Regions from separate parts of the Aquiluna borgnonia genome, predicted to be linked through region 1. Evidence: predicted binding sites of a transcription regulator. Region 1 holds the regulator's gene; the other holds the start of a gene.

Evidence for each region. The regulator HrcA, encoded in region 1, represses chaperone genes, less so after heat shock. The targets are predictions, from matches to a motif close to TTNGCACTCGNNNNNNNCGAGTGCNAA.
Region 2: the regulator HrcA is predicted to act here: its motif matches at 4,052-4,078, upstream of groES (co-chaperone GroES).

Annotation. Positions count from the first base shown of each region.
Region 1 covers NZ_CP054056.1:579,914-586,180, forward strand. The annotation lists gene holA (DNA polymerase III subunit delta) at 1-257, shown strand, start outside; gene rpsT (30S ribosomal protein S20) at 298-558, opposite strand; gene lepA (translation elongation factor 4) at 695-2,548, shown strand; gene hemW (radical SAM family heme chaperone HemW) at 2,548-3,750, shown strand; gene hrcA (heat-inducible transcriptional repressor HrcA) at 3,793-4,815, shown strand; gene dnaJ (molecular chaperone DnaJ) at 4,812-5,861, shown strand; gene HRU87_RS03035 (RsmE family RNA methyltransferase) at 5,861-6,267, shown strand, end outside.
Region 2 covers NZ_CP054056.1:162,709-168,975, forward strand. The annotation lists gene tsaE (tRNA (adenosine(37)-N6)-threonylcarbamoyltransferase complex ATPase subunit type 1 TsaE) at 1-296, shown strand, start outside; gene tsaB (tRNA (adenosine(37)-N6)-threonylcarbamoyltransferase complex dimerization subunit type 1 TsaB) at 280-870, shown strand; gene tsaD (tRNA (adenosine(37)-N6)-threonylcarbamoyltransferase complex transferase subunit TsaD) at 860-2,341, shown strand; gene HRU87_RS00940 (DUF4190 domain-containing protein) at 2,419-2,838, shown strand; gene HRU87_RS00945 (class I SAM-dependent methyltransferase) at 2,861-4,027, opposite strand; gene groES (co-chaperone GroES) at 4,158-4,454, shown strand; gene rarD (EamA family transporter RarD) at 4,519-5,430, shown strand; gene HRU87_RS00960 (ABC transporter substrate-binding protein) at 5,679-6,267, shown strand, end outside.

The DNA of each region.
Region 1 (6,267 bases):
TTGCCCTGAATGCGGCGTTAGCCATGCGAATTCGCCAATTGGCCAGGCTTTATAACGATAGGAATGCGTCTCCAGCAGCCTTGGGGATGCAGCCCTGGCAGTTGGACAAGGCTCGCAGGGAATTGCAAGGCTGGGATGAGTCTGCGCTGGTGTCTCTTGTGCAGCTTGCTGCCCAAACTGACGCGGATGTTAAGGGAGCAAGCCGGGACCCAGAATTTTCTATTGAGCGCCTGCTGATGGCCATGGCTAGGAAATAAAAAAACCGGGCCGAAGCCCGGTTTTCAAAGTTTCGAATCTTTAGAGAGCTGCAACCTTCTTGCTGATTGAGCTCTTACGGTTGGCAGCCTGGTTCTTGTGAACGACACCCTTAGAAACAGCCTTGTCTAGCTTGCGGGTAGCGTGTGCCAGAGCAGCAGTTGCAGCGGCCTTGTCTCCCGACTCAACGGCCTCACGGGCGGCGCGGACAGCAGTCTTTAGCTCGGAGCGGACAGCCTTGTTGCGCTCTTCAGCCTTACGGTTGGTGCCGATGCGCTTGATGTTCGACTTGATGTTTGCCATGTTTCACTTTCCTAGGCGAAAACTTTTTTGAGGTAGTGCACCTCAGAACAAGGGGAAATCCTATCAGTTGGACGTCTCAGGGGCAAGCTCCGTGAGAGAATACCTACATCCATTCACCCAGCAAATTGAGGTTAGCTTGTCGCCACGTGCTCAGAACGCCCTTGTGCCGTCGCAAACGCCGCCAAGCCTGATTCGCAATTTTTGCATCATCGCTCACATTGACCACGGTAAGTCCACCCTTGCCGATCGCATGCTTCAGCTGACCGGAATTGTGAACGATCGCCAAATGCGAGAGCAATACCTCGACCGCATGGACATCGAGCGTGAGCGTGGAATCACCATCAAGTCTCAGGCCGTGCGCCTGCCGTGGGAGGTTGACGGAACGACCTACGCATTGAACATGATCGACACGCCCGGTCACGTGGACTTCACCTATGAGGTTTCGCGGTCGCTCGCCGCCTGTGAGGGCGCAGTGTTGCTTGTCGACGCCGCACAGGGTATTGAGGCTCAAACGCTGGCAAACCTCTACCTGGCTCTTGAAAACGACCTCGAGATCATCCCGGTCCTCAACAAGATTGATCTGCCCGCGGCACAGCCTGAAAAGTATGCGGAGGAACTAGCAAGTTTGATCGGTGGTTCTCCAGAAGACTGCCTGCGGGTTTCGGGAAAGACCGGAGCTGGAGTTCCTGAGCTGCTCGATCGCATCATTAACCGAGTACCGGCCCCAGTGGGAGATCCAGACGCTCCGGCCCGAGCAATGATTTTTGACTCGGTTTACGATTCCTACCGCGGCGTTGTGACCTATGTTCGAATGATCGACGGAAAACTCCACCCGCGCGAGCAAATTCAGATGATGTCAACCAGGGCTGTCCACGAGCTTCTTGAAATCGGTGTTATCTCTCCTGAGCCAGAACCAACCAAGGGACTATCCGTTGGTGAGGTCGGCTATCTAATCACCGGTGTGAAAGATGTCCGTCAGTCGAAAGTTGGCGACACTGTAACCACCAAACTAAAGCCAGCCACCGAAGCGCTCAAGGGCTACGCAGAGCCAAAGCCCATGGTGTTCTCGGGTATTTATCCAATTGACGGAAGTGACTATCCAAACTTGCGCGAGGCACTGGACAAGCTTCGCCTTTCGGATGCGTCACTTGTTTATGAACCTGAGACTTCCGCTGCACTGGGATTTGGTTTCCGCTGCGGCTTCCTTGGGCTGCTGCACCTTGAGATCATCACTGAGCGACTTGAGCGAGAGTTCAATCTCTCGCTGATTGCAACATCGCCATCGGTGATTTACCGAGTTACAAAGGATGATGGCGGAGAGCACATTGTCACCAACCCTTCCGAATTCCCAGAGGGAAAAATTCGTGAGGTCTTTGAGCCCATGGTCAAGGCGACCATCCTCAGCCCCAAAGATTATGTTGGAACGATCATGGAGCTGTGCCAGTCTCGTCGAGGCTCTCTGATTGACATGCAGTACTTAGGTGAAGACAGGGTCCAACTTCGCTACAAGCTTCCGCTGGCTGAAATCGTGTTTGATTTCTTCGATCACCTGAAGAGCAAAACCCAGGGCTACGCATCCCTAGATTATGAGGACGATGGCTTTGCCGAAGGGGATTTGGTCAAGGTTGACCTGCTGCTCCAGGGTGAAAAAGTCGACGCCTTCAGCTCGATTGTTCACCGTGACAAGGCTTACGCGCAGGGCACCAGGATCGCAACCAAGCTTCGGGAGCTAATTCCTAGGCAGCAGTTTGAAGTTCCAATTCAAGCTGCCGTCGGAGCCAGAATCATCGCCAGGGAAACCATCAGGGCTATTCGCAAGGACGTTCTTGCCAAGTGTTACGGCGGTGACATTTCTAGAAAGCGCAAGCTTCTCGAGAAGCAAAAAGAGGGCAAGAAGCGAATGAAGATGGTGGGCAGGGTTGAGGTTCCCCAAGAGGCTTTCATTGCTGCGCTCTCTACCGAAGAAGCCAAGCCCGACAAGAAGAAATAGTGGCTGCCTCGTTGCCCCACGGCGACCCTTGGCCTGACGACAACAGGCTAGAGGTTGAGGTGAGAAACGACTCAACTTTTCATGTTTATCTTCATGTTCCTTTCTGCGTTGTCAGGTGCGGGTACTGCGACTTCAATACCTACACGGCAAATGAAATCGGTGACATTTCTCAGTCCACATTCCACGAGTCTCTAATTCGTGAGATTGAATTCGCTGACTCCGTCCTGTCAGGCTCCGGTATTCCAAAGAGAAAGCTGGAGACTGTTTTTATCGGTGGTGGCACCCCATCACTGTTTTCGCCGTCACAAATCGGGGCTCTGCTAACAAGGCTCGAAGAGGCGTTCGGTTTTGGGGAAGATGTTGAAATCACGATGGAGGCAAATCCTGAGGGGCTGACCAAAGAGCGGCTCGCAGGCTTTTACGAATCCGGGATCAACCGTTTCAGCATCGGGGTTCAATCTTTTGATGAGCAGGTTCTGAAGACACTGGACAGAGTGCACACGGCCGATAAGGTTCGGAGTGCAGCGCGAGATATTCGTGAGCTTGGGGCAAGGCTAAGTCTGGATTTGATCTACGGCGCCCCTGGCGAAAGCTTGGAAAGCTGGTCTAAAACGTTAGATCTGGCACTGGAACTAAAGCCCGAGCACGTTTCTGCGTATGCGTTGATCGTTGAAGAGGGCACTGCGTTAGCCCGGAGAATCTCCAGGGGTGAAATGCCTGACATTGATGAAGATCTCAATGCTGATAAGTACCTCCTAGCAGAGCAAAAACTAACCGAGGCTGGCCTGGAGAACTATGAAGTCTCTAATTGGGGGGAGCCGTGCAGGCACAATCAGGCTTACTGGCGTTCAATGGATTGGTGGGGATTTGGACCGGGCGCACACTCTCACATTTCAGGCACAAGATTTTGGAACCACAAATACCCGGCCAACTACTCGAAGCTACTGCTTCAGGGCAGTCCAATTCACTCGATGGAGAGCCTTGACGCTCGGACCCGCAGTGAGGAGCGGCTGTTGCTAGAGCTTAGGACATCGGATGGGGTTGATCGCAAACTTCTACGGGACCTTGGCGTCTCACCACAGCGCGTTTCGGAGCGGATCGCCTCTGGTCACCTGAGACTTGAACCCGGTGGTCAAATTGTCCCAACCCTGGAGGGAAGGCTACTGGTGGATGGGATTGTGCTGGATTTCCTGACCAATTAGCTCAGTTGTTTTAGACTTGGCACTCGAGGTAGGTGAGTGCCAATGATTCCAGAGAGATCCCTAGAGGTTCTTAGGGCTATTGTTCAGGACTTTATATACTCCTCACAGCCCGTGGGCTCAAAGTCACTGCTTGATAGACATCCCCTGGGAGTCTCAGCAGCCACAATTCGTAACGACATGGCGCTTTTGGAAGAAGAGCAGCTGATTGTTGCGCCTCACACCTCAGCCGGACGCATCCCAACCGAAAAGGGCTACCGCCTTTTTGTTGACAAGCTTTCAGACCTTAAGCCACTTTCGCAGGCCGAAAAGAGTGCAATTGAGAATTTCTTGGTGGGTGCAAACGACATCGATGACATCGTGGAGCGGACTGCAAGGCAACTGGCGCAGCTGACCAACACTCTCGCTCTTGTTCAGTACCCATCGCTCGGAAAGTCCCGCGTCCGCCACATTGAACTAATCCCGTTGAATTCAGCCCGCGTGCTACTGATGCTCATAACTGACTCTGGTCGGATTCAGCAGCACCAGGTTGAAGTTGCCGAGCTGGATGATGCGGTGGTTCAAGAGTTGCGCGGCAGGCTAAACGGAACCCTTGCCGGGTTGCCGCTGGCTGAGGTTAAGGCCAAGGTGTCGGGTTTGGTGACGGAGTTTTCTCCCGCGCGACGCGCTGCAATCGATGTTTTGATATCCGCTTTGCTGGAGCTGGTTGACGAGAATCGACTCGAAAAGATCATGATTTCAGGTGCTGCCAACCTGGTTAAGCAGGAGCAGGATTTCTCAGGCGATCTCTCACGCGTTTTGCAAGAGATTGAGGAGCAGGTTGTGCTACTCAAGCTCCTCGAGGAATTGAGTGCAGATCAGCACGGCGTGGGCTTGCGAATTGGCAGTGAAATCGGAAACGAGAATCTAAGGAGTGCCTCAATTCTGGTCACCGGCTATGAGAATAACGGTGCCGAGATAGCCAAGCTTGGTGTTTTGGGTCCCACGAGAATGGACTACTCGGGGAACATCGCGGCCGTCCGGGCAGTTGCTAGATACCTGACCAAAATTTTGGAGGGAAACTCTTGAGCGATCACTACGAGGTGCTCGGCGTCTCTCGGACCGCTTCCACCGATGAGATAAAAAAGGCCTATCGAAAACTCGCCCGTGAGCTTCACCCGGATGTAAATCCAGACCCTAGCGCTTCAGAAAAATTCAAGCTGGTAACGCACGCCTACGAAGTCCTCTCGGATGAAAATCAGCGGGCAAGCTACGACCGCGGCGGCGATGCTGGCTTTGGCCTGGGGGACATTTTTGAGTCATTCTTTGGGGGCGGGGCCCGTGGGCCTCAGTCAAGGGCTCAGCGTGGGCAGGACGCTTTGCTTCGGGTCGACCTAGAACTTGACGAGGCTATTTTTGGAGTCGAAAAGACTCTCAACATTGACACTGCAATCCTGTGCGAGACGTGCCACGGATCCTGTTGCAAACCGGGCACCTCTGCGCGCGTGTGTGACATATGTCGAGGGTCTGGTCAAATCCAACGACAGGTACAGTCTTTTATGGGAATGATGGTCACGACCACCCCTTGTGGATCCTGTCGAGGAACCGGTGAAGTCATTCCGGATCCCTGCATTTCCTGTCGCGGGCAGGGTCGAGTAAGAGCCAAGCGCGAACTCGACCTAGAGATTCCCGCCGGAGTGGCCGACGGAATGCGCCTCCACCTTGCCGGTCAGGGTGAAGTTGGTTTTGCCGGCGGTCCAGCGGGTGACATCTACCTTGAAATCTCTGTTCGGCCGCATCCTATTTTTGGTCGAGATGGTGATGACCTGGTGGCTGTATTGGAAGTTCCGGTGGCAGATGCCGCTCTCGGGTTCAAAACGGAGATTGACACATTTGACGGTTCCACATCCATTGAGGTCAAGCCGGGTGCCCAGCACGGTGACACCATCACTGTCAAGGGTTTGGGGGCGACTCGAATTCGAGGCCGAGGTCGAGGAGACCTGAACATCCAGCTCAAGGTGCTAACGCCGACCCGACTGGACTCTGGCGCCAAGGCGCTGTTTCAAAAGCTTCGCGAGCATCACCAGGAGGATTCACCAAGGCTCGGCTCTCGCAGGACCAAGGGCCGGTTCTAGTGCATTGGTTTTATGACCCCGCGCTGACCGTATCTTCCGTTCGGCTTCCCGAGCAAGAGGCAAAGCACGTCAAATCGCTGCGATTGGAAGTCGATGAGGAAATTGCCATCACAAACGGTCTGGGTTTGGTGTTGAAGGCACGCCACCAGGGAGATTCTGATTATCAGCCGCTCGACAACTACACAGTGCAGGAACCAAAACCTCGGTTTCATCTAGTTCAGGCCCTTGCCAAGGGGGACAGGGACGAAATGGCCCTGCAGGCTTCCGTGGAACTTGGTGTCAGCTCAGTAACACCCCTGCAGTCCGAGCGCTCTGTGGTGAGGTGGGACGGCAAAGCGGAAAAAAACCGTGAGCGTTGGCAGCAGATCGCGCTGGCCGCAATGAAGCAGTCCCAGCAAGCTCACCT
Region 2 (6,267 bases), 420 kb from region 1:
GGACAGTGCAATCCCCAACGTTTGTTTTGGCAAGAACGCATCGAACCGCAAAGGGCCCAAAGCTGGTTCACGTTGATGCCTACCGCCTAGGTTCCGCACTGGAGCTGGATGACTTGGACATTGATTTTGAGCGCTCAATAGTTGTGGTTGAGTGGGCAAGGGATTACGTCGATGGCATTGCCGATAGCTGGCTGAGCGTGAACATAGACAGAAGTGCTTCAGATGAGCAGCGCCTAGTTGAGGTTACTGGTCACGGGGAACGCTGGAGAGGTGTGCAGCTTGCTTTTGGCGATTGACACCTCAGCCGGTACCTCGGCAGCTGTTTATGAGGGTGGAGCACTAAAGTCATTTGTGCTCTTCGAGGATCCCTTTGGCCATGCCGAAAACATTGGTCTCGCGATCGCTCAGGCTCTAGACCAGGCTGGAATATCACCGGGGGAACTCACGTCAGTTGCCATCGGCCGCGGACCTGCCCCCTACACCGGACTGCGGGTGGGCATGGCCGCTGGAACCTCTCTAGCAGAGGCATTGAACCTTCCCCTGCACGGAGTCATCACCTTGGATGCTGTTGCATTTGCGTCGGGGCTTGAGCGATGCGTCGTGGTGGCGGATGCCAAGCGCAAAGAATTCTTTGTCGCCGCCTACGAGCGCGGAGAGCGAGTTTTTGGACCCGAGGTTGTGGGGCCTGAAGGTCTAACTAGGTTCTCCGATTACCAGGAGATTACTCAGGTTTGCGATGCGCAAATGATTGGACGATTCGCCGCAGATGCCATCGCTAGAGGTGAAAAGCTGGATGAAATTTCTGCTCTTTACTTGAGATCCCCCGATGTCGCACCCTCTCCGGGAAAGAAGGTGAGCGGTGGAAATTAGAGAAATTGACGAGTCTGCGCTCGCTCAGGTGATGGACCTTGAGCACAAACTCTTCCCCACGGATGCGTGGTCAGGGGCCAGCATGGCTGCCGAGCTCAGATCTTCAAACACCTACTACCTTGGTCTTTTTGATGTTGGCTTAGTTGGCTACGCCGGCCTCAGCTCAATTCCGGGGTCATTCAGCTCTGACATTCAGACCATCGGTGTTGAAAAGGCTTATCGAGGCCAGGGGCTAGGGCGCAAACTGGCCGAGTCGCTAATCGCCAAAGCTAAGTCCCTGGGCAGTGAGCAGGTCATGCTTGAGGTGAGGGCCGACAACCCTGCAGCAATAAAGCTCTATGAATCTCTTGGTTTTGAACACATCGATACGCGAAAGCGCTACTACCAACCCGATGATATTGATGCCTTGATCATGCGCCTTGAGATTCACCAGCCGGTGGTGCTAGGCATCGAATCCACCTGTGATGAGACCGGCGTTGGCATAGTCAGGGGCAATCGCCTGCTGGCTAACGCCCTGCACAGCTCCATGGATGAGCACTCAAAATACGGGGGAGTTGTTCCGGAGGTTGCGGCGCGTGCTCACCTCGAGGCCATTGGCCCGACGCTTTCCAAAGCCCTGAGTGAAGCGGGTTTGACCATGCAGGATATTGACGCTGTGGCGGTTGCCAATGGTCCCGGCCTAGCGGGAGCGCTCATGGTTGGGATTGGTGCAGCCAAGGGCCTGGCGATTGCCAACCGCAAACCGATTTACGCGGTGAACCACCTGGTGGCACACGTTGGTGCGGATGTGCTCGAGCGGGGATCGGTTCAGCTGCCAACCATCGCGCTGCTGGTCTCCGGTGGTCACACCTCCCTGGTGCTGGCCAGAGACTTGCTTGGAGACGCCGAGCTACTTGGTGAAACCATTGATGATGCCGCCGGTGAAGCCTTTGACAAGGTTGCCAGGGTGCTTGGTTTGCCCTATCCCGGTGGCCCACAAATCGACCAGCTTGCCAAAGACGGTGACCCAAAAGCTATTCGCTTTCCTCGAGGCCTATCGCTTCCCAAAGACCTGGAAAAACATCGCTACGACTTTTCGTTCAGCGGCTTAAAAACTGCGGTAGCCCGTCACGTTGAAAAGCAAGAAGCCGAGGGAGTTGAATATTCAAAGCCGGATGTGGCGGCAAGTTTCCGCGAGGCAGTCGTTGATGTCCTTCTCACCAAGGCGCTAAATGCCTGCCGCGATTATGGGATCCCTAGGTTGTTGCTCGGTGGTGGCGTGGTGGCGAATGCCCGGTTGCGTGAGGAGGCTAAGCGCCGATGCGATGCCGAAGGCATCGAGCTGAGAATCCCGCGATTTGCCCTCTGCACAGATAACGGTGCGATGATTGCGGCGCTGGGAGCTCAGCTGGTGATGGCGGGTAGGCAGCCAAGTTCCCTGGGATTCGGCGCTGAATCCACCCTCGATATTCGAGAAGTTCAGACTCCCTAGTAACTCCCAGCTTTCATCCAGCAGACTCCGAGCCTTATCTGCCAGATTACTTCTCGCCCCCGAAATAAAGGATTCAAATGGCAGACAAGAAAGTGGAGCCCACTGAGGGTTCCGAGGAAAACACCCCGGCAGAGGAAGCTCCATCGACCTCAACCACCGTCGCACCGAAGGCCAAGTTCGACTGGTCTTCCCTGAACACTCTCGCGGTCGTCTCTCTGGCTAGCGCCATCAGCGGTTTTGCCGCTTTGGTTGCGGTGATCACCGGACACATTTCGCTGGCGCAAATCAAGCGCACCGGTGAGAACGGTAAGGCCATGGCGGTCACCGGCCTGGTCTTGGGCTACGTCAACATTGCGCTTTGGATTATTTTTGGAGTCTTTGGTGTTATTGCTCAGGCACTGATGTTTTCAGGGGGAATGGGACTCCAGCCCATGGGACCTGAATTCATGGAATTCCATCGCGGGTTCGACGGCATGCACATGTGGCAGGACCGTTAGGTCACTTCGCTAGGAGAGCCACCTAGCGAATTGGCTCAGCAAGCAGTGCTTTGCGGGCGCCGCTTACTCTGGTGAGAATCAGGGTGGCGGCGCCCTCACCTTTTAACTTCAACTTTGGCCGCAGCTCTTCGGGCGTTACGTCTACGCCCCGCTTCTTGATTTCCAATATGCCGATGTTTCTTGCCGCAAGTTCCTTTCGAATTTCACGCTCATCGAGCGGCAACACTTTGATGACCCGATAGGTCTTTAGCCAAGGGCTTCGGAACTCGGAGCTTGAGCTGAGGTATGCGATCGAGTCGCTGATGGCACTCAGGGAGTGCTTGAGTGCAAATTCCCCCATCAAGCCGGAGCGAATTAGGCTTGAGTCGGGTTCGTGAATGAATTCACCAAGTTCACCAACTGGGGCCTGTACCAATCCGGAACCGCTGAACTCATGCCTTTGTCCAGCTCTCAGCATGGTCGCCACCCGCTGACCTTCAGTGCGAAGCGCATCAAACCATAAAACCAATTCGACAAGGTCACCGGCATGTGAAACCCACTGGGCTTGGGCGTCCAAAGGGATGAGCTCCAGGGGAAATGCCGGTCCAAGTTTTATGCCTTTTGGCTTTTCGAGTGCAAAGGCCCAGTTGAGGTTTGGGCTGAAGTCCTCGGGTTTTAGGGTGATGTGACGTTCAGATTTGCGGTCCAGATTCCTTCGAGCCGGATCGAGCCACAGGCCATCAAAATCTTCAAGACCTAGTTCCTCTGCACTTTGGTTGAGCACCGTGGCATCGGAAAACATAGCAAGGTTAAATGCCAGCAGAGCTGCGGTTTGTGGGTCTTGCTCGACAGCCGTTACGGTCAGCCCCAGTGCGCTCATGGCCAAGGAGTCGGCACCTATTCCAGCCCCCAGGTCAGCAATTTTGGTCAGCCCCGCGGACTTGAAGCGCTCGGCATGCAAGGCGGCAACCTCAAGCCGAGTTGCCTGCTCAAGGGCGGCCTCGGTAAAAAGCAGCTGAGCGGCAAAGTCACCGAATTTAGCTTTCGCTCTCGACCGCAATCTTGCTTGCGTCACCACCTCGGTCACCAGCAGAGCATCATGACCTTGCTTTCTAAGGCTTGAAATCACTGAGAGCAGGTCCGTCTTCGAGTCGATTTCCCCGACCTGCGCCAGCAGGCGAATTGCCTCGGGGGTAAGGATCGGATGCATGCCCCAAGGCTATCGCGCCACTAACTAGCACTCGCCTTGACTGAGTGCTAATTTCGTTCTAAAGTTCTATTAGCACTCGAACACCGAGTTTGCTAATTCAAATCAATCTTGAGACTAAGAAGAGGTCAAAGTGTCGGTTTCCATCAAGCCACTCGAAGATCGCATTGTTGTTCGCCCAATTGAGGCTGAGCAGGTTACTGCATCCGGTCTGGTCATTCCAGACACCGCTAAGGAAAAGCCACAGGAGGCTGAGGTAGTTGCAGTTGGTCCTGGTCGCTTCAGCGACGAGGGTGACCGTATTCCTGTCGACGTAAAGGTCGGCGACCGCGTCATCTTCTCGAAGTACGGCGGCACTGAGCTGAAGTACGACGGCAAGGAGTACCTGGTGCTTTCTGCTCGCGACGTACTGGCAATCATCGAGCGCTAAACAATTCCTAAGGAAGACCCCGGGCTGGTGCCCGGGGTCTTTTGCTTTGGCCTAGGCTTTAGGCGTGAAGTCAGGTTCGAGTCAATCGGTCGGATTGTTAATGGGCCTGGGTGCCTACCTGATTTGGGGCGCTTTTCCGCTGATCATCAACCAAACGAAATTCGCCAACCCCTTTGAGGTCGTTACCTGGCGAGTAGTTTTTGGTTTCCTGTTTGCCGCCGTTTTGATAACTGCGCTGCGCCGCTGGGGTTCAATCGGCGCTCTTCTAAAAAGCCCAAAGAAATTGGGTTGGCTATTTGTCGCCAGCGTATTCATCTTCATCAACTGGGAGGTTTACGTCGTTGCGGTAGCCACCGAAAACACCATTGAAACCTCACTGGGGTATTTCATAAACCCGCTGATCACAATTCTGTTTGCAGTGCTATTTCTCAAAGAGCGGTTGCGCCCGGCGCAGTGGGTGGCGCTCACTCTTGGCTTAGTGGCGGTTCTGGTGTTGAGCTTTGACTACGGGCGACTGCCCTGGATCGCATTGGTGCTGGCTTTGAGCTTTGCTATCTACTCGTTGGCTAAAAATAAGGTGGGCGGGAAGATCAACGCCCTGGAGTCCTTCACTTTAGAATCCATGCTGATCATTCCGATTGCTATCGGTCAGTTCCTTGTTGTGGCGAGTCTGACGCCCATCATGCTCACAAGCTCCCCCCTGCACACCGCGGTCCTGATTGGCTTTGGCATCCTGACGGCAGTCCCACTCATTCTGTTTGGCGCTGCAGCCTCGCGCATTCCGCTCTCAACAATCGGCTTCATTCAGTACATGACGCCAATCCTGCAGTTTTTGACAGCTATCTTCATACTGCAAGAACCAATGCCCACGGTCCGCTGGATCGGATTCAGCATCGTTTGGCTTTCACTGATTGTGCTGACCGTTGACATGCTGAATGCCAGAAGAAGAGCGCATGTTGCCAGCGCTCAGAGTTGAAATCTAATTGTTACGCACCGCTAACAAAGGCCCGTTTTTGACCATTTGGCCAGATAGGTCCTCAATTTTCAACGAATTCAGAAGCTAAAAGCCCCTCAAATCTTCGAAAACATCATTCTTTCTCCTCACCCGCTGGTGATTGCGGAACTGAAAAGCTCGTTTTTCCGCTTGAAATCGCTAAACTTTTGGAAGCAATGCGGGCACCGACGCACGCATTCGCCATCTAATTGCTATTTCAAGGAGCAAGAATGACTGAAAACAAGAAGTCACGCTTTGCCGTCAAGTCGATCGCTGCTATGGGTGCACTTGCACTCGGTGCAGCAGTTCTGACTGGCTGCAGCGCTGCAACCACCGCTGGCGGTTGTGAGCTCGGTCCAGAGCAGGACGGAGACCTAGTTCTAAAGCTAGGAACCGCCCTACCTCTAACCGGTAACCTCGCATTCCTCGGCCCACCAGAAGAGGCCGGTGTAGCTCTAGCTATCGCCGACGTCAACTCCGCCGCAAAGGGCATCACCATCGAGGCCACCCTGGGTGACTCCGGTGACACCGACAACAAGGCTTACGACACTGAGATCCCACGTCTACTTGGCGCTGGCGTTGAGGCTGTTGTAGGTGCCGCATCGTCCGGTACCTCACTGCAGTTCATCGACCGCCTGGTTGCAGAGTGTGTAATCCAGTTCTCCCCAGCTAACACCTCAGCTGCCTTCACCACCTACGAGGACAAGGGTCTGTACTTCCGTACCGCTCCATCAGACGTCCTACAGGGTGAGGTTCTAGGTAACCTGATCGCAGAAGACGGACACCAGAAGATCTCGATGATCGTTCTGAACGACTCCT